2 regions of the Pseudarthrobacter sp. NIBRBAC000502771 genome follow, and region 1 is predicted to be linked to the other one. Evidence: predicted binding sites of a transcription regulator. Region 1 holds the regulator's gene; the other holds the start of a gene.
The links. The regulator HrcA, encoded in region 1, represses chaperone genes, less so after heat shock. The targets are predictions, from matches to a motif close to TTNGCACTCGNNNNNNNCGAGTGCNAA.
Positions count from the first base shown of each region.

Region 2: groES (co-chaperone GroES) is a predicted target of HrcA. The motif match lies at 2,543-2,569, and genes of this name have one in related genera.

Region 1 covers NZ_CP041187.1:3,116,038-3,125,667, forward strand. The annotation lists gene lepA (translation elongation factor 4) at 1-1,749, shown strand, start outside; gene hemW (radical SAM family heme chaperone HemW) at 1,775-3,004, shown strand; gene NIBR502771_RS14590 (DUF4870 domain-containing protein) at 3,041-3,451, opposite strand; gene NIBR502771_RS14595 (DUF3097 domain-containing protein) at 3,573-4,424, opposite strand; gene hrcA (heat-inducible transcriptional repressor HrcA) at 4,595-5,608, shown strand; gene dnaJ (molecular chaperone DnaJ) at 5,695-6,822, shown strand; gene NIBR502771_RS14610 (16S rRNA (uracil(1498)-N(3))-methyltransferase) at 6,825-7,598, shown strand; gene NIBR502771_RS14615 (GerMN domain-containing protein) at 7,591-8,508, opposite strand; gene NIBR502771_RS14620 (PhoH family protein) at 8,920-9,630, shown strand, end outside.
Region 2 covers NZ_CP041187.1:2,394,146-2,405,439, forward strand. The annotation lists gene NIBR502771_RS11275 (shikimate 5-dehydrogenase) at 1-757, shown strand, start outside; gene NIBR502771_RS11280 (class I SAM-dependent methyltransferase) at 766-2,004, opposite strand; gene NIBR502771_RS11285 (hypothetical protein) at 2,059-2,439, shown strand; gene groES (co-chaperone GroES) at 2,726-3,019, shown strand; gene groL (chaperonin GroEL) at 3,098-4,708, shown strand; gene NIBR502771_RS11300 (dihydrofolate reductase family protein) at 4,845-5,447, opposite strand; gene NIBR502771_RS11305 (ATP-dependent DNA ligase) at 5,530-7,053, shown strand; gene NIBR502771_RS11310 (DUF389 domain-containing protein) at 7,074-8,042, opposite strand; gene NIBR502771_RS11315 (acyltransferase family protein) at 8,160-10,232, shown strand; gene guaB (IMP dehydrogenase) at 10,459-11,294, shown strand, end outside.

The sequences.
Region 1 (9,630 bases):
GACCGCATGCTGCAGTCCACCGGGGTGGTCCAGGCGCGCGACATGAAGGCCCAATACCTGGACCGGATGGACATTGAGCGCGAACGCGGCATCACCATCAAGTCCCAGGCAGTCCGCATGCCCTGGGAGGTGGACGGTGTCAGCTACGCGCTGAACATGATCGACACACCTGGCCACGTGGACTTCACCTATGAGGTGTCCAGGTCGCTGGCCGCGTGCGAAGGCGCGATCCTGTTGGTCGACGCGGCCCAGGGCATCGAGGCCCAGACGCTCGCGAACCTGTACCTGGCCATGGAGAACAATCTCGCCATCATCCCGGTCCTTAACAAGATCGACCTCCCGGCGGCCCAGCCTGAAAAGTACGCAGCCGAACTGGCCAGCCTGATCGGCGGCGACCCCGAGGATGTCCTGCGGGTGTCCGGTAAAACCGGCGTCGGCGTGGAGGCCCTCCTGGACAAGATCGTCCAGGACCTGCCGGCGCCGAAAGGCGACCCGGACGCGCCGGCCCGCGCCATGATTTTCGACTCGGTCTACGACACCTACCGGGGCGTCGTGACCTACGTGCGCGTGGTGGACGGCATGCTCCACCCCCGCGAACGCATCCAGATGATGTCCACCAGGGCCTCTCACGAACTCCTGGAAATAGGCGTCAGCTCCCCGGAACCCACACCCTCCAAGGGCCTCGGCGTAGGTGAAGTGGGCTACCTGATCACCGGCGTCAAGGACGTCCGCCAGTCCAAGGTGGGCGACACGGTCACCAACCTTGCCAAGCCGGCGGCCGAGTCCCTGCCCGGCTACGCCGACGCCAAACCCATGGTGTTCTCGGGCCTGTATCCGCTGGATGGCGCGGACTACCCGGTACTCCGCGACGCCCTCGAAAAGCTCATGCTCAATGACGCCGCACTGGTCTATGAGCCGGAGACCTCGGCCGCGCTGGGCTTTGGGTTCCGCGTGGGCTTCCTGGGCCTGCTGCACCTTGAGATCACCCGCGAACGGCTGGAGCGCGAGTACAACCTCGACCTGATCTCCACCGCACCGAACGTGGAATACGAGGTGACTTTGGAGGACAAGAAGGTGGTCCGCGTGACCAACCCCAGTGAGTACCCCACGGGCAAAATCGCTGAGGTCCGCGAACCCATGGTGTCGGCCACCATCCTGGCCCCCAACGAATTCGTCGGCGCCATCATGGAACTGTGCCAGTCCCGCCGCGGCGTCATGGGCGGCATGGACTACCTCTCCGAGGACCGGGTGGAAATCCGGTACCGCCTGCCGCTGGCGGAAATCGTGTTCGACTTCTTCGACATCCTGAAGTCCAAGACCCGTGGCTACGGTTCCCTTGACTGGAAGGCCGACGGCGAGCAGGTCGCCGACCTCGTGAAGGTGGACATCATGCTCCAGGGTGAACAGGTGGACGCCTTCAGCGCCATCACCCACCGGGACAAGGCCTACGCCTACGGTGTGATGATGACCGGCAAGCTCCGCGAACTCATCCCGCGGCAGCAGTTCGAGGTGCCCATCCAGGCGGCAATCGGCTCCAGGATCATCGCCCGCGAAAGCATCCGGGCCATCCGCAAGGACGTGCTGGCCAAATGCTACGGCGGTGACATCTCCCGGAAGCGCAAGCTGCTGGAGAAGCAAAAAGAAGGCAAGAAGCGCATGAAGATGGTGGGCACGGTGGAGGTGCCGCAGGAAGCGTTCATCGCCGCCCTGACCACCGACGAATCGAAGGACAAGGCCAAGAAGAAGTGACCACCGCGCAGCAGGGGACCCGCTGATGCCCAGCACGCTTCCCCTCGGCGACCCGGCGCCGTCGGACGGTCTGCTGCCTGCCCAGGCAGCAGACGGTGCGGCGGCCCGGGCCTTTGGCCTGTATGTCCACATCCCGTTCTGCGCGGTGCGCTGTGGGTACTGCGACTTCAACACCTACACCGCCACGGAACTGGGTGGCGGCGCGTCACAGGACGCCTACGCCCAAACGGCAGTATCGGAAGTGTCATTGGCCGCCAGGGTGATGACCCGTTCCGGGCTGCCGGAGCGCAAGCTCAGCACTGTCTTTTTCGGGGGCGGCACGCCCACCCTGCTTCCGGCCGATGACCTCGCCCTGATCCTTCGCGCCGCCATTGACCGGTGGGGCATCGAGGACGGCGCCGAGGTCACCACGGAAGCCAACCCGGATTCGGTCACGCCGGAGTCCCTTGCCGTCCTCAAGGAGGCGGGCTTCACCAGGGTCTCCTTTGGGATGCAGTCCGCCGTCCCGCACGTGCTCAAGGTCCTGGACCGCACCCACACCCCCAGCAGGGTTCCGCAGGTGGTGCAGTGGGCGCGGGAGGCAGGGCTGGATGTCAGCCTGGACCTGATTTACGGGACGCCGGGGGAGTCGCTGGCCGACTGGCGACACTCCCTGGAAACTGCCCTGTCCTACCAGCCGGACCACATCAGCGCCTACGCCCTGATTGTCGAGGACGGGACCAAGCTGGCGGCGCAGATGCGCCGCGGCGAGGTGCCGGGAATTGACGACGACGACCACGCCGACAAGTACGAACTCGCCGACCAGCTCATCACCGACGCCGGGCTCGGCTGGTATGAGGTCAGCAACTGGGCGCGGAGCCCGGAGCACGCGTGCCGCCACAACCTGGCCTACTGGCGTGGCGACGACTGGTGGGGCATCGGCCCCGGCGCGCATTCGCACGTGGGCGGGGTGCGCTGGTGGAACGTGAAGCACCCGTCCGCTTATGCCAACCGACTGTCCCAGGGGCATTCGCCCGCGGCGGGCCGGGAAACCCTTGACGCCGGAACCAGGAACATGGAGCGGGTGATGCTGGAGGCGCGCCTGCAGTCAGGGCTTGAGGTTTCGGCCCTCAGCGCCGGGGGCAGGCACCAGGTTGCCGGGCTCATCGCTGACGGCCTGGTGGAGCCGGCCGCCGCTTTCAAGGGCCGCCTTGTCCTTACGCTGAAGGGCAGGCTCCTGGCGGACGCTGTGGTCCGCCGCGTCCTTCCGGACTGACGGCCGCCGGCGCGTCCAGGGGGAGGGCCTGCGCCGCTACTTGAGCCAGCGCAGGTTGTACTGGTAGCGGTGCGGCTGGCCCTTGTTGACGTGGATTCCTGCGGCCACCGAGAAGCAGGTCAGCGCCACCCAGATCAGGGTCGCGATCACGGCGAAGATGTTGCCAACATAGGGGATGAACACCAGGATGTTGGCCAGCACGGCGGCGATGGTGGGCGGCAGGCTGAAGTTCAGCGCCTCTTTGGATTCCTGCGCGGTGAACGGCCCGCGGTCGCGGAAGATCAGGTAGATCAGCAGCGAGGGGACACAGCCAAGGATCCCGCCGAAATGTGCCAGCGTGGCCCATTGGCGGTCTTCGCTGGCCGTGAGCGGCAGGGCATTGGCGGGGACGCCATGGTACTCGGAGCGGCCCTGGCCATCCCTGTGATCACGTGCGTTTTCTGCCACAGTCTGTTCCTTCGGAGATGCAAGTGGTGCTGACGTCAAATACGGGCGCGTAGTGCAATGCCCCTGAAAAAGGCGGCATTGCACTACCAAGAATACTGGCTTCCGGCGCGGTGTCCGCCCCTCAGGGCACGGTGAGGAAGTCGATGACTTCCTCAACCCGCCCCAGCAGCGATGCTTCCAGGTCGGCGTAGGTGCGTACGGCGCCCAGCAGCTTCTGCCATCCGAGGCCGATGTCTTCCTTGGTCGCATGCGGCCAGCCGAAGGCTTTGAGGATCCCGGTCTTCCAATCCTGTCCGCGGGGCACGGCCGGCCACTTGTCGATGCCCAGGACCGCCGGCCGGATGGCCTGCCAGACGTCAACATAGGGGTGTCCCACGATCAGGACATTCCCGGCCGCGCCGGGGGATGCCATGACCGCGTCGGCAATGCGGGACTCCTTGGAATCCGGAACGAGGTGGTCCACAAGGACGCCGAGCCGCCGGCCGGGACCGGGGTTGAAGCCGGCAACCGCCGCCGCCAGATCATCGATGCCATGCAGGGGTTCGACGACGATGCCTTCCACCCGAAGGTCGTCGCCCCAGACCTTTTCCACGAGTTCGGCGTCGTGCTTGCCCTCCACCCAGATGCGGCTTGCCTTGGCCACCTGGGCCCGCTGGCCGGCGACCCGGACAGAACCGGAGGCCGTCCTGCCGGCAACCGGAGCGCCGGCAGCCGGCCGCGGCGCCGGGGGTATGAGCCTGATGGGGCGGCCCTCCAGGAGGAAACCGAAGCCCAGCTTGAAGGACCGGGACTTCCCGCGGCGGTCCTCCAGGGCAACCACGTGCATCCCTCCGGACTTTTCCACCCGCGTCACGGCGCCTACCCAGCCTGACTGCACATCCTCCAGCACCATGCCCCGCTCCACCGGCACCTCGGGCAATTCCGACTTGGCCGGGGCGGAAATGCCGCGGGGCCCCCAGTTTTGGTAATCCATGGATTCGATCCGCCTAGCGCTAGGTCCTCCGCACCGGAATTTCGCCCGGAGCGGTACCAATGCTAACAACGGGCCAAGGCATAATAGACTGTTAGCACTTAGGCATGTCGAGTGCTAACAAGGTGGCATCTGGCGGGGCATGGGCCCTGCACCATGGATGGAGGTGGAGAGTGAGCGAGCCACGCAAACTGGAAGTGCTGCGGGCCATCGTGGAGGACTACGTCCACTCCCGCGAGCCGGTTGGGTCGAAAGCCCTGGTTGAGCGGCACCACCTTGGGGTTTCCAGCGCAACCATCCGGAATGACATGGCGGCCCTTGAGGACGAGGGATTAATCACGGCCCCCCACACCAGTGCAGGGCGGATTCCCACGGACAAGGGCTACCGGCTTTTCGTTGACCAGATCTCGGCGGTCAAACCGCTGTCGGCGGCCGAACGCCGGGCCATCCAGTCCCTCCTTGAAGGCGCAGACGATCTCGACGACGTCCTGGACCGCACCGTCCGGCTGCTGTCGCAGCTGACCAACCAGGTGGCTGTGGTCCAGTACCCGCACCTCAGCAAGGCCTTGGTGCGCCACATCGAATTCGTGCTGCTTGCCCCCCGCAAGGTGCTGGTGGTCCTCATTGCCAACAGCGGCAAGGTGGAGCAGCGGGTCATCGACGTCGGCCAGGACCTGAGCGACGACGCAGTGGCAGCACTCCGCACGCGTTTCCTCGCCGCACTGTCCGGGACGCCGCTGAGCCGGCTTGCCACGGCGCTTCCCTCCGTCGTGGCCGGCACGGCACAGGCACAGCGGCAGGCTGCGCACGCCCTGGCACTTGGCCTCGAGGGGCTGGCGCAAAACACCAGGGAGGACCGGATGGTCATGGCCGGGACAGCCAACCTGGCCCGGTCAAACGTTGACTTCCCCCTCAGCATCGGTCCCGTGCTCGAGGCCCTCGAGGAGCAGGTGGTGATGCTGCGGTTGCTGAGCGAGATGGCCCAGGACCACCGCGGCGTTGCCGTCAGCATCGGAAGGGAAAACCCCTACGACGGCCTGGCCGAAGCGTCGGTAGTGGCCACCGGCTACGGCCCCGACAGCGTCGCCAAGGTAGGAATCCTCGGGCCCACCAGGATGGACTACCCCACCACCATGGCCGCCGTCCGGGCAGTGGCCCGGTACCTTTCCAGGATTTTGGGGCCCTGACCCGCGCGGCCGGAGCATGTTCCGGCCGGGAACAACGGGCCGGGCCGCCCGACTGAACGCAGTACAACAAGGAAGAGATACGAACTTTGAGCAGCCACTATGACGTCCTTGGAGTCTCACCCGAAGCTACGGGCGAAGAGATCAAAAAGGCCTACCGCAAACTGGCCCGCACCCTCCACCCGGACGTAAACCCCGGTGAGGATGCCTCGGAACGCTTCAAGGCAGTAACTCACGCCTACGAGGTCCTCTCCGACCCCCAGAAGCGGCGGATCTACGACACCACGGGCAACGAGAACGGCACGGACAACGGCTTCGGCGGAGCCGGCTACGCGGGCCAGGGCTTCGCATTCCAGGACATCTTCGACACCTTCTTCGGCGCCGGGGGCAGCTCCGGCCCGGCTTCCCGTGTCCGCCGCGGCCAGGACGCCCTCATCAGCGTCCGGATCGACCTTCGCGACGCCGTGTTCGGCGTGAACAAGAAGCTCGAAGTGGACACCGCCGTGGTCTGCCCCACCTGTGAGGGATCCTGCTGCCGGCCCGGCACCCACCCCGAGCGCTGCGACATCTGCGGCGGCAGCGGCCAGGTCCAGCGGGCCGTCCGCTCCATCCTGGGCCAGGTCATGACTGCGGCCCCCTGCGGCACCTGCGAAGGCTTCGGCACCGTCATCAAGGACCCCTGCAACGAATGCAGCGGCCAGGGCCGGATCCGCAGCCGGCGTTCACTGACCATCAAAGTCCCCGCCGGCGTAGCCACCGGAACCAGGATCCAGCTCTCCGGGCAGGGTGAGGCCGGCCCGGCGGGCGGCCCCGCCGGCGACCTGTACGTGGAAATCCGCGTCAACAATGACGCCACCTATGTGCGGGAAGGCGACGACCTGCACGCCACCCTGCACATCCCCATGACTGCCGCTGCCCTGGGCACCGACGTCAACCTGGAAACCTTCGACGGCACCCAGGACATCGACGTCAAGCCGGGAACACAGTCCGGCGAGGTCATCACCCTGCGCGGCCTTGGTGTCACCCACCTGCGCGGCTACGGCCGCGGGGACCTGAAGGTCCACCTCCAGGTGGACACCCCGGCCAAGCTCGACCCGGCGCAGGAAGACCTCCTCCGGCAGCTCGCCAAGCTTCGCGGGGAACAGATCACAGAGGGAAAGCTCGCTGCCAGCGGCGGCATGTTCGCCAAGCTCCGGGACCGGTTCGGTAACCTGTAGCGGTGAGCAATCCCGTCTTCTTCACACCCGCCGGGTCGCTGGCCGGAATGGCCCCCGGCGGCCACTTTGTCCTGGACGGTTCCGAGGCACGCCACGCAGTCACGGTTAAACGGCTGTCGCCGGGAGAGCCGGTGGACATCGTCGACGGGGCCGGCACCCGCATGACCGGAAAGGTCGTCTCCGCTGCACCCTCCGGCCTTGAAGTGGAGTGCGGTGCCGTGGCCACGGATGAAATGCCGGACGTACGGCTGGTGCTGGTCCAGGCGCTGGCCAAGGGAGATCGTGACGAGCTGGCGATCGAGACGGCCACCGAACTGGGGATCGACGCCGTCATACCGTGGCAGTCGGAACGGTCGATCGTCCGCTGGAAGGGCGACAGGGCCGCCCGCGCCCACGCCAAGTGGGAATCCGCCGTGGCGGCAGCCGCCAAACAGGCCCGGCGGGCCTGGATTCCCGAAGTCCGGGCAGCGGTTGAAACAGCAGGGCTGTCCGCTGCAGTGGAGGCCGCTGACCTGGCAGTCATCCTGCACGAAGACGCAGTGCGCCCGCTGCGTGCTGTCCTTGAACAGTGGCAGGGGAATGCCCGGACGGGAATCCTGGAAGTCCTTCTGATTGTCGGTCCGGAGGGTGGAATCAGCCCGCGGGAAGTAACGAAACTCTGCGACAAAGGTGCCGTGACTGCCCTGTTGGGGCACCACGTCCTGCGGTCCTCCACAGCCGGTCCCGCCGCCGTCGTGCTTGCAAGCGACATCCTTGGCCGGTGGACCGCTACCTGACTTTGAAGGACCTCGTGTCCTCATTGCGGTCCGGCTCCCCGCCGGAACCTGCCTGGGCCACCCGGAGCTCATAGTCGCCCGGCGGAAGGTTGAGCGCCAGCGTGAAAACTCCCGCCTGGCCCTGCCCGGCGGCCGCCGTGGTTTCTCCGGTCAGGAAGGGCGATTTGCTGCCACCGTCCCCGGACTGCAGGATTTGCCAGTGCAGCTTTGCCCCCGGCGACGTGCTGCGGCCGGTGATTTTCACGCTGCCGCTGGGCACCTCGGTGTTTTCCTGGGGATCGATGATCCAGACCGGTGCCACCAGGCCGGCGGCCCGGGTCATCAGCGCGCCCAGCTGGACTTTTCCGAACGCCACGTAGTCCGTGTGGCCGTCCACCAGGATCCGGACCCGGACCTGCTGCCCGGTGTCGATCAGGCCCGAGCTGGCAGCGGCGGCGGTGGCCGTATAGATCAGCTGCTGGATGGCACGGGCTGCCATATCAGCGTCGAGGTTGCTGTTGAAGGCATCTGCGGAGACGTCAACGGTGATGATGTCCTTGCCTGAAATGGACGTGGCAAGTTTGTCCGGGTTCTGCCACGGCGTGAAGAAGTCAGGGTCAAGCGGTTTCTCTGACATCATGGCGCGCAGGGCGCGGGTCACCGGGTTTTCCTGTTCCGGGACGTCCCGGAACTCGCGGTAGAGGAAGACGTTCCCGCCCGTGCGGCCGATCCAGTACACGGGCGCCTTGTTGGAGGACTGGGTGGTTTCCAGGGGGGCGCTGGTGGAGGGAGCGTCCGGCATGGTGCCGCCTGTGGCGGGGACCGAGGCGACGGTCCCCGTGGGGGCTGGTCCGCCTTCGGCAGTGCAGGCAGTGAGGACCGGAACGAGCACCAGGATTCCTGCCAGGACGGCCGGGCGCAGGCGGCCCATGGGTCGTCCTGCCCTTTCGGGCACAGAGGTTTCCGGCACTGTCCTGCCCTTGTCCTTTCATGGCGTGGCGGGCCGATCCCCCTGGCGGCCTGGCGTTCCAGCAGATGCTGGATTTCCAGCATTACACAGGGGAGGGCCGCCCCAACCGCGCATTCGCCTCCCCGGCCCCAACTGCAACGGGAACGATATGAGGCCGATATGAAGTTGATACCAAACGCTGCTTTTCGCTGCCCGCAAACGGCTCTTCAGGGTGGCGGAGGTGCAGGTCACTGGCCCGGCAGGTATCCGGCCGGGGCGTGTGCTGGCGTAAGATAAAGGGACCGCCGGCAGGTGCCCCGTTCATCGGGTATCGGCTGCAGCGAACAACTGATGTCGATCTTTGAGGGGACCACGGGCCTGCGGGCCAGCACCATGACTGAATCAGCAAATGGTAAGCGCCGGCTCAACACGGGCGATGGCAGTCCGGGGGAATTCCCGCACTCCCTTCCCGGCATCCGGACCGAAGTAGTCCTCTTCGAGAACTCCGACCAGATGGTTCAGTCGCTCGGCAGTCATGACGAGGCACTGCGGTTCATCGAGGAGCAGTTCCCGGACGTCAACTTCCATGCCCGCGGCAACGAACTGTCCATCAGCGGACCGGTCAGCGACGTTCCCCGCATCATGCGGCTCCTCCAGGAGGTCCGTGGCCTTGTGGCCCGGGGCACCGTCATCACCCCAGCGGTGCTGCAACAGCTGGTGGCCCTCCTCCGCACGCAGTCGCTGCAGAATCCCGTGGACGTGCTCACGCACGACATCCTCTCCAGCCGCGGCAGGACCATCCGGCCCAAGACGCTCAACCAGAAGACCTACGTTGACGCCATCGACGCCAACACGGTGATCTTCGGCATCGGCCCGGCCGGTACCGGCAAGACCTACCTGGCCATGGCGAAAGCCGTGCAGGCACTGCAGCAAAAGGAAGTCAGCCGGATTATCCTCACGCGCCCGGCGGTAGAGGCGGGGGAGCGTCTCGGGTTCCTGCCCGGCACCCTCAGCGACAAGATCGATCCCTACCTGCGGCCGCTCTACGACGCCCTGCACGACATGATGGACCCCGAATCCATTCCCCGGCTCATGGCCGCCGGC
Region 2 (11,294 bases), 720 kb from region 1:
CGGGACCCGGTTCCACAACCACCTTTACGGGCAGCTGGACCTGAACTGGATCTACAAGGCGTTCGCGCCCACCAACCTCGAACAGGCCATCGCGGGTGTCCGCGGGCTGGGCATCCGTGGCTGTGCCATCTCCATGCCCTACAAGGAAGACGTCATCGCGCTGGTGGACGAGATGGACCCCTCCGCCAAGGCCATCGACTCCGTAAATACCATCGTGAACACGGACGGGCATCTCAAGGCGTACAACACGGACTACACCGCCATCGAACAGCTCCTCGCCACCAATGAAGTCCCTACCGACTATTCGGTGCTGGTGCAGGGCGCCGGCGGCATGGCCAAGGCCACCGTTGCAGCCCTCCGGGACGCAGGATTCCGGGACGTCACCGTCATCGCCCGGAACGAGGCCGCCGGGCGTGCGCTGGCGGACCAGTATGGCTTCCAGTGGCGTGCAGCGCTCGACGGCGGGACGGCTGACCTGATCATCAACGTCACCCCGATCGGCATGGCGGGCGGCGCGGAAGCTGACACAATGGCTTTCCCTGCCCAAGCCATCGACGCAGCCCGCCTGGTGTTCGACGTGGTGGCGCTGCCCGCCGAAACACCGCTGATCCGCGCCGCCCGTGTGGCCGGCAAACCAGTGATCACGGGGGCCGAGGTGGCCACCATCCAGGCGCTGGAGCAGTTCGTCCTGTACACGGGCGTGCGTCCCACGCCGGACCAAGTGCGGGCGGCCGAGGACTTCATGCGCGCCCAGTAAGGCGTGCGTCAGGCAGGTTCCACCACGATGGCCACCCGGTCCTCGCCGATGCGCGTCAGGACCAGGGTGGCCGTCCTACCGCCCTTCTTCGCGTTCTTTCCGCCGGGCAGCAGCTGCTTCCGCAGCTCTTCCGGAGTGACCGCCATGCCGCGCTTCTTGATGTCCAGCACGGTGATGCCCTCCCGCTTTACCCATGCCTTGAGCGACTTGACGTTGTACGGCATGACCTCCAGGACCTTGAAGGCACGGGCGAACGGGGTGGCCAGGAGCCTGGGCGCGCAGATGTAGGCGATGTGTTCATCCACCAGGTGGCCGCCGAGCTGCAGCGCCACGTCCGCCACCAGCCCGGCACGGATCACGGCGCCGTCCGGTTCATACAGGTACCCCTCCACGGGGCCCACCGGCGCGGCAGGGCCCGCGCCGAAGTCCTCGGCACTGGTCAACTCCGCAGGTGCCTGCGGCCCCAGGACCAGCGCGGCGCGGCGGACTCCGGGCCGGCGAACGCCGTTGAACCACAGGGTCACCTCCGTGACGTCACCGGCCACCGACACCCACTGCGCCTCGCAGCCCGCAGGCACGGACTCGTGCGGCATGCCCGGGCCCATCTTCACGCCCACGGCCTTGCCCCGGGCAGCCAGTGACTCCACGAAGGACAACGGCGGCGAGAATGCCTCAGGGTCCCAGATCCGCTTGGTGCCGGAGCTGGAGGTGACCCGCCGGGCCGGGTCCAGCCAGACGCCGTCCATCCCGTCCAGGGGGACGGACGAGGCGTCGGCATGCACCACCGTGGCGTTGGGGAAGGGAATGAGGTTCACGGTGGCGCAGGCCGCGGTGGTTTCGTCCATTTCGACGGCAGTGACGTTGAGGTCCAGGGAGGCCAGGGCCAGGGAGTCCGCGCCCAGGCCGCAGCCAAGGTCCGCCACGTGGCTGATCCCGGCGGCGGCGAACCGCCGGGCGTGGTGGGCGGCGACACTCAGGCGCGTGGCCTGTTCCAACCCAGCCTGCGTGAAAAGCATCTGCCGGGCGAATTCGCCGAACTTGGACTCCGCCCTGGTGCGCAGCCGCGATTGGGTCAGGACGGCCGAGACGAGTCCTGCAGGGTGACCTGCCTTCCGGAGTGCAGCGTTGAGCTCCAACGAGTCCTCATCGCGGTATGGGCCCAGGGACGCCAGCAACTCCCAGCCCTCCGGGGTCAGCAACGGTGCGATTTGGTCCTGTGCCATCTGGTCCTGGGGAGCGTGAGCCATGGGTTCCAGCCTAGTGGAGGAGTGCATGGGCGGGATGCGGATACTGTTGAATCCATGGATGAGAGCGCAGCCCCCCGCGAGCCCGATGACCACGAACCGGGGGACCACGGGCCGGCCAGGTTCGCCCGTCCCGTCCTGATTGCCGCCGCCGTGGTGGCCGTGGTCTGCATCGCGTTGCTGGTGATCATCTTCCTGTTGGACACGTTCAACGCGACCGTTTATTCGGTAGGCGGCAAAAACGTCCAGGACAACACCCCGGAGGCCAGGGACATCCGCGGGCTGTACGACGGCGCGCGGGCCGGGAGCATCTTCTTCCTCGTTGCTGCGCTGCTCGCCGCGGCAGTGTCCGGCTGGGTGCTGTACAGGGGACGGAACCAGGACGACGGCGAAACCGACGGCGGCGAGGACGTGGACTTCGACGACCTGGGCCGGTGACGACGCGGGGCACCGACCACCCGGGCTGCCGGGATGGGGTGCCTTCCCTCCCCGGCGGCCCACCGCCGTCGGGCGCCAAAGGGTGTACGCCCATGACGAAACGTTGGCACTCACCTTGACCGAGTGCTAACCCTTACATAGAGTCTTCATTAGCACTCTCCCTAGGAGGGTGCTAACACATGAAGAGCTGCCAGCCAGGCTGCTGCCGGCACCGCGACGACGGTTTGCCAGCTACGGCGGAAAGCTTTCCAGTCCACGAATTTGCTGACGAAAAGGAGAGGTCCGAGTGTCGGTCTCTATTAAGCCTCTTGAGGATCGTATTGTTGTCCGCCCGCTCGAAGCCGAGCAGACCACGGCTTCCGGCCTGGTCATCCCGGACTCCGCACAGGAGAAGCCGCAGGAAGGCGAAGTTGTTGCAGTTGGCCCCGGCCGCTTCGAAGATGGCAACCGCGTTCCCGTTGACGTAGCAGTTGGCGACGTCGTCATCTACTCCAAGTACGGCGGAACTGAAGTCAAGACTGGCGGCACCGAGTACCTCGTGCTGTCCGCCCGCGACGTCCTGGCAATCGTCGTCAAGTAACTCTTCGGATCCCCGTGCTGCCGGCCATGCTCATGCTGGCCGGCAGTGCGGGGTTTCTGTCTTTGAAAGGACAAAACCATGGCAAAGCAGCTTGCGTTTAACGACGCTGCCCGCAGGTCCCTTGAGGCCGGCATCGATAAGCTCGCGAACACCGTCAAGGTGACGCTCGGCCCCCGCGGCCGCAACGTCGTCCTGGACAAGAAGTGGGGCGCCCCCACCATCACGAACGACGGCGTCACCATCGCCCGCGAAGTGGAACTGGACGATCCCTACGAGAACCTTGGCGCCCAGCTGGCCAAGGAAGTAGCCACCAAGACCAACGATGTTGCCGGCGACGGCACCACCACCGCCACGGTCCTGGCCCAGGCGCTGGTCAAGGAAGGCCTGCGCAACGTTGCAGCCGGCGCTGCCCCCGGCCAGATCAAGCGCGGCATCGAGGTTGCGGTTGAGGCCGTGGCTGCCCGCCTGCTCGAAAACGCCCGCCCGGTCGAAGGCACCCAGGTGGCTAACGTTGCCGCCATCTCGGCGCAGAGCGACGAGATCGGTGAGCTCCTCGCCGAGGCCTTTGGCAAGGTGGGCAAGGATGGCGTCATCACCATCGAAGAGTCCTCCACCACCCAGACCGAACTGGTCCTCACCGAGGGCATGCAGTTCGACAAGGGCTACCTGTCCCCGTACTTCGTCACCGACGCGGAGCGCCAGGAAGCAGTCCTCGAGGACGCACTCATCCTGATCAACCAGGGCAAGATCTCCTCGATCCAGGAATTCCTGCCGCTGCTCGAAAAGGCCCTGCAGAGCTCCAAGCCGCTGTTTATTATCGCCGAGGACGTTGAGGGCGAGGCCCTGTCCACGCTGATCGTCAACCGCATCCGCGGCACCCTGAACGTCGTGGCCGTCAAGGCTCCCGGCTTCGGCGACCGCCGCAAGGCCATGCTGCAGGACATCGCCACCCTCACCGGTGCACAGGTTGTCTCCCCGGAACTGGGCCTGAGCCTGGACTCCGTAGGCCTGGAGGTGCTGGGTACTGCCCGCCGCATCACCGTCACCAAGGACAACACCACCATCGTCGACGGCGCCGGTTCGGCCGAGGACGTGGCTGCACGCGTAGCCCAGCTGCGCGCCGAGCTGACCCGCACCGACTCCGACTGGGACCGCGAGAAGCTCCAGGAACGCCTGGCCAAGCTTGCCGGCGGCATCGGCGTCATCAAGGTTGGCGCTGCCACCGAGGTTGAGCTGAAGGAAAAGAAGCACCGCATCGAGGACGCCGTGTCCTCCACCCGCGCTGCCCTCGAAGAAGGCATCGTGGCCGGTGGCGGTACCGCCCTCATCCACGCCCTCAAGGCACTGGACGAGGACGCTTCCGTGAAGGCCCTCGAAGGCGACGCCGCCGCAGCTGTCGGCATCGTCCGCCGCGCACTGGTGCAGCCGCTGCGCTGGATTGCCCAGAACGCCGGCTTCGATGGCTACGTTGTCACCTCCAAGGTTGCCGACCTGGAGACCAACAACGGCTTCAACGCCAAGTCCGGCGAGTACGAGGACCTGATCGCCGCGGGCGTCATCGACCCCGTCAAGGTCACCCGTGCAGCCCTCCGCAACGCGGCCTCCATCGCCGCCCTGGTTCTCACCACCGAGACCCTGGTCGTGGAGAAGCCGGCCGAAGAGGACGAACACGCAGGCCACAGCCACTAGGGCTGCACCTTAGCGGCTTTCCGCTGAAAAGGCTGGTCCGGCATCTGCCGGGCCAGCCTTTTTCATGCCCTTCACAGGATGCCAGGCTAGGTTGCTGGGCCCACGCCGCCAGGGTCCCTGGCCGAGCGAAGCGAGGTTAGGTTGCGGTCATCTCGGACGTCTCCACTTCTCCTCCGCGTTCGTACACCAGCGAGACCGCCCCTTTCGGGAAGCTGCGGGCCGGCTCGGCCAGCGTGAAGGTGGAGGGCACCGTTCCAGTGCCGAACAGGCGCTTTCCCTGGCCCAGGACCACCGGATACAGCCAGAAATGGAGCCGGTCCAGCACATTGGCCGCCATGAGGGACCGGATCAGTACCCCGCTGCCGAACATATGGATCTGCCCAAACCCGTCCCGTAGGCCGCCCGCGGCCGCGGCATCCGGCAGGACAGTGGTGCCGGCCCAGTCCGGGTCCGCCATTGTGCCGGAGACAACGAACTTGGGGACCCGGTTGAGGGCATCGGCTATGTCACCGGACTGGTGGGGCCAGTAGGACGCAAAGATGTCGTAGGTCTTCCGGCCGAGGAGGAGGGCATCCATCCGGCTGATCTCGTCCGCTATCGAGGCGCCGGCCTCGTCGTCGGACACCGGCGCCTGCCAGCCGCCGAACGCGAATTCGCCTTCAGGGTCTTCTTCACGGCCGCCCGGCGCCTGGTACACGCCGTCGAGGGTGATGAACAGGTTTGCCACGATGATCCCCACGCGCACATTGTGGACCGCGCCTGCACGCTGTCCAGTACTCCGATCCAGGGTGCCGGTGCAGTGCCCGTGGCAGGATGGTGCCATGCTGCTCCTTGAGCTCGTGGAAACCACTAAAGCCGTCGCATCAACCCGGTCCCGGCTGGCAAAGGTGGACGCCCTGGTCCACCTGCTGCGCCGGCTGGAACCGGCGGAGATTCCGACGGCGGTGGGCTTGCTCTGTGCCAAACCCCGCCAGGGCCGGGTTGGGGTTGGCTGGAGCGCCGTGGCTGCGGCCAAGGCGGAACCCGCAGCGGAGCCACGCCTCACCGTGTCGGATTTCGATACCGCGCTGGACCGGCTCCTGGCAACAGTAGGCAGCGGGTCGGGTGCAGAACGGGCCGCCATCCTCAATACGCTCATGGCTGCCGCCACCGAACCCGAGCAGTCGTTCATCGCCGGCGTCCTGCTTGGGGAACTGCGCACCGGCGCCCTGGAAGGAGTGCTGACGGACGCCGTCGCACGCGCCTCGGACCGGCCCGTCGACGCAGTGCGGCGTGCGGCCATGCTCTCCGGCGACCTCGGCGGTACGGCGCTACTTGCACTGATGGGCACCGCCGCGGAACTTGATGCCGTCGGCCTGGTGGTGGGCCGGCCGGTGCAGCCCATGCTCGCGGCCACCGCCGGCAGCGCGGGCGCGGCCCTTGAAGCCACCGGGGAGGCTTCGGTGGAATATAAGCTCGACGGCGCCCGCATCCAGGTGCACCGGTCCGGCAGCGACGTGCGCATCTTCACCCGCAACCTTGCCGATGTAACGCACCGCCTGCCCGAGGTGGTGGACCTGGTCCGCGGGTTGCCGGTACAGGACGTCATCCTCGATGGCGAAACCCTCGCCCTGGATGAAGAGGGCGCCCCGCGGCCCTTCCAGGAAACCATGTCGCGCTTTGGCGCAGACGCAGTCCGGGAGACGCTGCTGCACCCCTGGTTCTTCGACGTGCTGCACATCGACGGCCGTGACCTGCTGGATGAACCGCTGGCCACCCGCATCGACATCCTCGACCGCGTGGCCCCTGCACACCGGATCCCGGGGGAGGTCACCGCCGACCCCGCCGTCGCCGAGCGCGTTTCGCAGGATGCGCTGGCCGCGGGCCATGAGGGCGTGGTGGTGAAGGCGATCGACTCGGTCTACGCCGCCGGCCGGCGCGGATCCAATTGGGTGAAAGTGAAGCCGGTGCATACCTACGACCTGGTGGTGCTTGCCTGCGAATGGGGCTCGGGACGCCGGACAGGGATGCTGTCTAACCTGCACCTCGGGGCATTGGATCCCGGCGGTGACTTCGGCGAACCCGGCGGCTACGTGATGGTGGGCAAGACGTTCAAGGGCCTTACGGATGAACTGCTGCGCTGGCAGACGGAGAGGTTCCAGGAGATTGAGGTGCGGCGCACCGCTGGCACCGTATGGGTTGAGCCGAAGACCGTCGTCGAAATAGCCATTGACGGCGTGCAGCAGTCGCCGCGCTACCCGGGCGGGATCGCCCTGAGGTTTGCCCGGGTCAAGCGCTACCGGGAGGACAAGGCCCCGGCCGAGGCGGACACCATCCAGACCCTCCGCTCCCTGCTGCGCTCGTAGTCGAAAGGAACCGTTGTCCGTCAGTTGCGGCTTCTGCTGCCCTGGCGCCGTAGGGTCCGGGCCTCACCATCCGGCAGGCGCTTGGAGATCATGCGGTAGAAGAGCAGGACGGCGACGGCGGCCACCACGATGCCTACAAGGTTGAGCAGCAGTTGGAGCGCGGAGCCTGCAGCCTTCGGGTATTCGCCCAGTACCAAAGCTACCGCCACGTATCCGGCCGCCGGCACTGTGGTCACGGAGATGAAGACACCGATCAGGGCGGCCGAGCGGCGGCCGATGATGGACAGCATCCCGGCGATTCCGGCCAGGATGGCAACGATCAACGAATACGGGCCCGGGTGGTAGATGAACTCCACTGCCGAGCCTTTGTCCAGGGCATCGCGCGGAAAGAGGCCCAGCGGGATCGACAGCCACGCCGTCAGTGCGGCCAGCAGCATCGCAACCGGGAAGCCCACGGCCAGGGCTACTGCGGCACGGCGGCCAAGCCTCCACTTTCGGGTGGCGATCGAAACCGCGAGGGCGGCCAGTGGCCCGAACTCAGGACCCACTGCCATGGCGCCCACAATGGCAATGGGGGAGTCGGTCACAATACCGATTCCGGCGAGTTGGGTTGCCAGGACCAGGAAGGCAAGGAAGTTCCAGGTCAAGCGGGAGTCCTCGCCAGTCTGCCGGGTGACGTCCTCCCAGATCACAGCGTCTGCGCCCTCACCCGGGGCGGCGCGCTCAGCCTGGTCGGCGTTCCGGGACAGCACGAATTCGGGTGTGGACATGGAAATGGACCCAACATCGCGGACCTTCAGGATGTTGAGCTTCTCCAGAAGTTCCTCCACTGATTCCCGGGCGACCAGGACTTCAATGACATCGCCCTCTGGCACCACGGAGGCGCCCCGGACCACAGTGACCTCTGCCGTTCCACGCTGGTCGCGGCAGGTCTGCACGGTCACGTCGGACAGCTCCCCGGGCACACAAATCCGCAGCTGGACAACCACGCCCGCTCCCTTCCACGACTGGGCCCAGCATAGTCTGAACCGGCGGCGTGATTGGCTGTTGGACAGCGCGTTGGCTAGGCTTGATGCTTTGGCTGGCGGCTGTTGTGAGGGGTTCTAGTGTCCGTAACGGAAGCCCCGAAGGCACCCGGATCCGGCCCCTCTGAACGCCCGCGGAAGCCCACTTTCCGTCCGGAGGTCCAGGGGCTCCGGGCGCTGGCTGTCCTGATGGTGGTGGCCTACCACGTGTGGCTGGGCCGGGTGTCCGGCGGAGTCGATATCTTCCTGCTCATCTCGGCCTTCCTGCTCACGTTGTCGTTCGTCCGGAAAGCCGAGTCAGGCAAACCCTTCAAGCTGCCGGCGCACTGGCTGCACCTGTTAAAGCGGCTGCTGCCAGCCGCCGTCGTGGTGATCCTCGGCGTGCTCGCCGGCACCTGGCTGATCCTGCCGCAGGGCCGCTGGCCGCAGGTACTGGACCAGGCCTGGGCGTCCCTGCTGTACAGCCAGAACTGGCTCCTGGCGGACTTATCTGTGGACTATTACGCGCAGGACCACGCCGGTGCCAGCCCGCTGCAGCACTTCTGGTCCCTGTCCATCCAAGGGCAGGTCTTCATCCTGTGGCCGCTGGTCTTTGCCGCCACGGCAGCCGTTCTGGCCGGGCTGCGCAGGGTATCCCGCCTGCAAGGGCTGACGTACCGCGGCCTGCTGGCCGTGGTTTTCGGTGCAGTCTTCGCGGTGTCACTGGCCTACTCCGTTGGCCAGACAGCCACCAACCAGGCCTACGCCTACTTCGACACCCGTACCCGGCTCTGGGAGTTTGCACTGGGCTCCCTGCTGGCGCTGGCGCTGCCGTACCTGCGGCCCGGACGCATGGTGCGCATTGCCCTGGGCTGGGCCGGACTGGCCGCGATGATTTCCTGCGGACTGGTGCTGACCGTTGACCGGTCCTTCCCGGGGTACGTGGCACTGTGGCCTACGCTTGCGGCCGCCGCGATCATCGTCGCCGGGCAGACCGGCAGCCGTTTCGGCGTTGACCGCCTGCTCAGCAGCCGGGCCGCCGTGGCCCTGGGCGACAACTCCTATGCCCTTTATCTGTGGCACTGGCCCGTCCTGGTGCTGGCGCTCGCGGCCACCGGCGTCGAAGCGCCGAACCTCATGCAGGGCCTCGGCATCGTTGGAGCCGCCATCGTCCTCGCCGTCCTGACCACGCGCTTCGTGGAAAAGCCGTTGCGGGACTGGCACTGGCCCAAGCTCCGAACGTGGCGGACCGCCGTCGTCGTTGTTGCCTGTGGCGCTGTCCTGGCCGGGCCCGTCGCGGTCTGGCAGACATCACTCACCGCTGAGGAAAGTGCGACGGCGGCACAACCGAGGGAGCTCACGCCCGGGGCGCTGGCGCTCACCCCGGAGAACGAAGACTCGCCCGCGCCGAGAGCCCGCACCATCCCGGGGCCCACGGCCCTGGACAACGATTGGGCCGGCATCGACTCGCCCTGCACCGGTGCCAACGCCACGGCCGACCCCATCCTGGAGGGCTGCCGGCAGGAGCTTCCGGAGGAACCGGCCACCCGGCGCATCGTGGTCCTGGGCGACTCCCACGCCCAGCAGTACCTCGCCGCCCTGGCGCCGGTGGCAGCGGCCCGTGGCTGGGAGATTGTCACCCTGCTGATGCCTGCCTGCCGCTTCGGAGCCGAATCGGACGCCAGGAACGCTGAATGCAACGCCTACAACCGCGCCAGCTCCGCCTACGTCCTGGAACACCGGCCGGACGCCGTGTTCACCGTGGCGTCGCTGACCCACGAGGACGCCCCGTTCGAAACTGAGGTTCCGGGATACCTCGATGGTGTGAAGCCGTTCGCTGACGCTGGAATCGAGATCGTCGGCATCCGGGACAACCCCCGGTTCACCTTCAATATGCCGCAGTGCGCCCAACGTAACGGTGCCGGCGCACCCGCGTGCAACCCGCCTCTGGCCGAGTCCCTGGTGGAGCCGTCGCCGCTGGAAAACTACCGCGGCAAGCTTCCGGGGCTTCACCTGATGGACATGAGCGACTTCATCTGCGCACGGGGCGTCTGCCCGGCCGTGGTGGGGAATGTGTACGTCTACAAGGACGACAACCACCTCACCAGGACTTATGTCGAGTCCATGATTCCCATGTTCGAACAGCGGCTGCTGGCTGCCACCGGCTGGAGCTGAGCCGTCACGGTTGCCGGACCGTGGGTGGGGTTGCTCACATTGGCGGCGTGGAATAGGGGGATCGGCGCCGAGGTTCTAATATTTACTCAACACTTTCTGCCCCCGGAACGCCGTCCTGCGCGGTGCTCCCGCAGGATCGTCTGCACAGGCCAGTTCCGTAATCACGGGCTGGTCATCGGCTGCAACCCCTACCCGTGACCCAGCAACCAAGGTAAGAGGCGCACTCATGACCGAGCCCGAACACAATCCCTTTGGCTTTATCGGCCTGACCTACGACGACGTCCTGCTCCTGCCGGGGCACACGGACGTCATTCCGTCCGAGGCCGACACGTCCTCGCGGATTTCCAAGCGGATCACGGTCCAGACCCCGCTGCTCTCCGCCGCCATGGACACCGTGACGGAATCCCGGATGGCCATCGCCATGGCCCGCCAGGGCGGCCTGGGCGTGGTGCACCGCAACCTGTCCATCGCCGACCAGGCGGACCAGGTTGACCGGGTGAAGCGGAGCGAGTCCGGGATGATCACCAACCCGCTGACCATCCGGCCCGAGGCAACGCTGCGCGAGCTCGATGATCTCTGCGCCCACTACCGCGTGTCCGGCCTTCCCGTGGTGGATGAGGACAACCGGCTGCTGGGCATCGTCACCAACCGCGACACCCGCTTTGTGCCGGAGTCCGATTTCCCGCTGCGGCTGGTCAGCGACGTCATGACCAAGATGCCCCTGGTCACCGGGCATGTAGGCATCAGCCGCGAGGAAGCCTCGCACAAGCTGGCTACCAACAAGATCGAGAAGCTCCCGCTCGTGGACGAGCAGGGCCGGCTCAAGGGCCTGATCACCACCAAGGACTTCACCAAGGCCGAGCAGTACCCCCTTGCCACCAAGGACGATGAGGGCCGCCTCCGCGTGGGTGCCGCGATCGGCTTCTTCGGCGACGGCTGGGAGCGCGCCATGACCCTGGTGGACGCCGGCGTCGACGCCCTGTTCGTGGACACCGCGAACGGCCACTCCCAGGGTGTCCTGGACATGATCCGCAGGCTGAAGTCCGACCCCGTCGCCGCCCA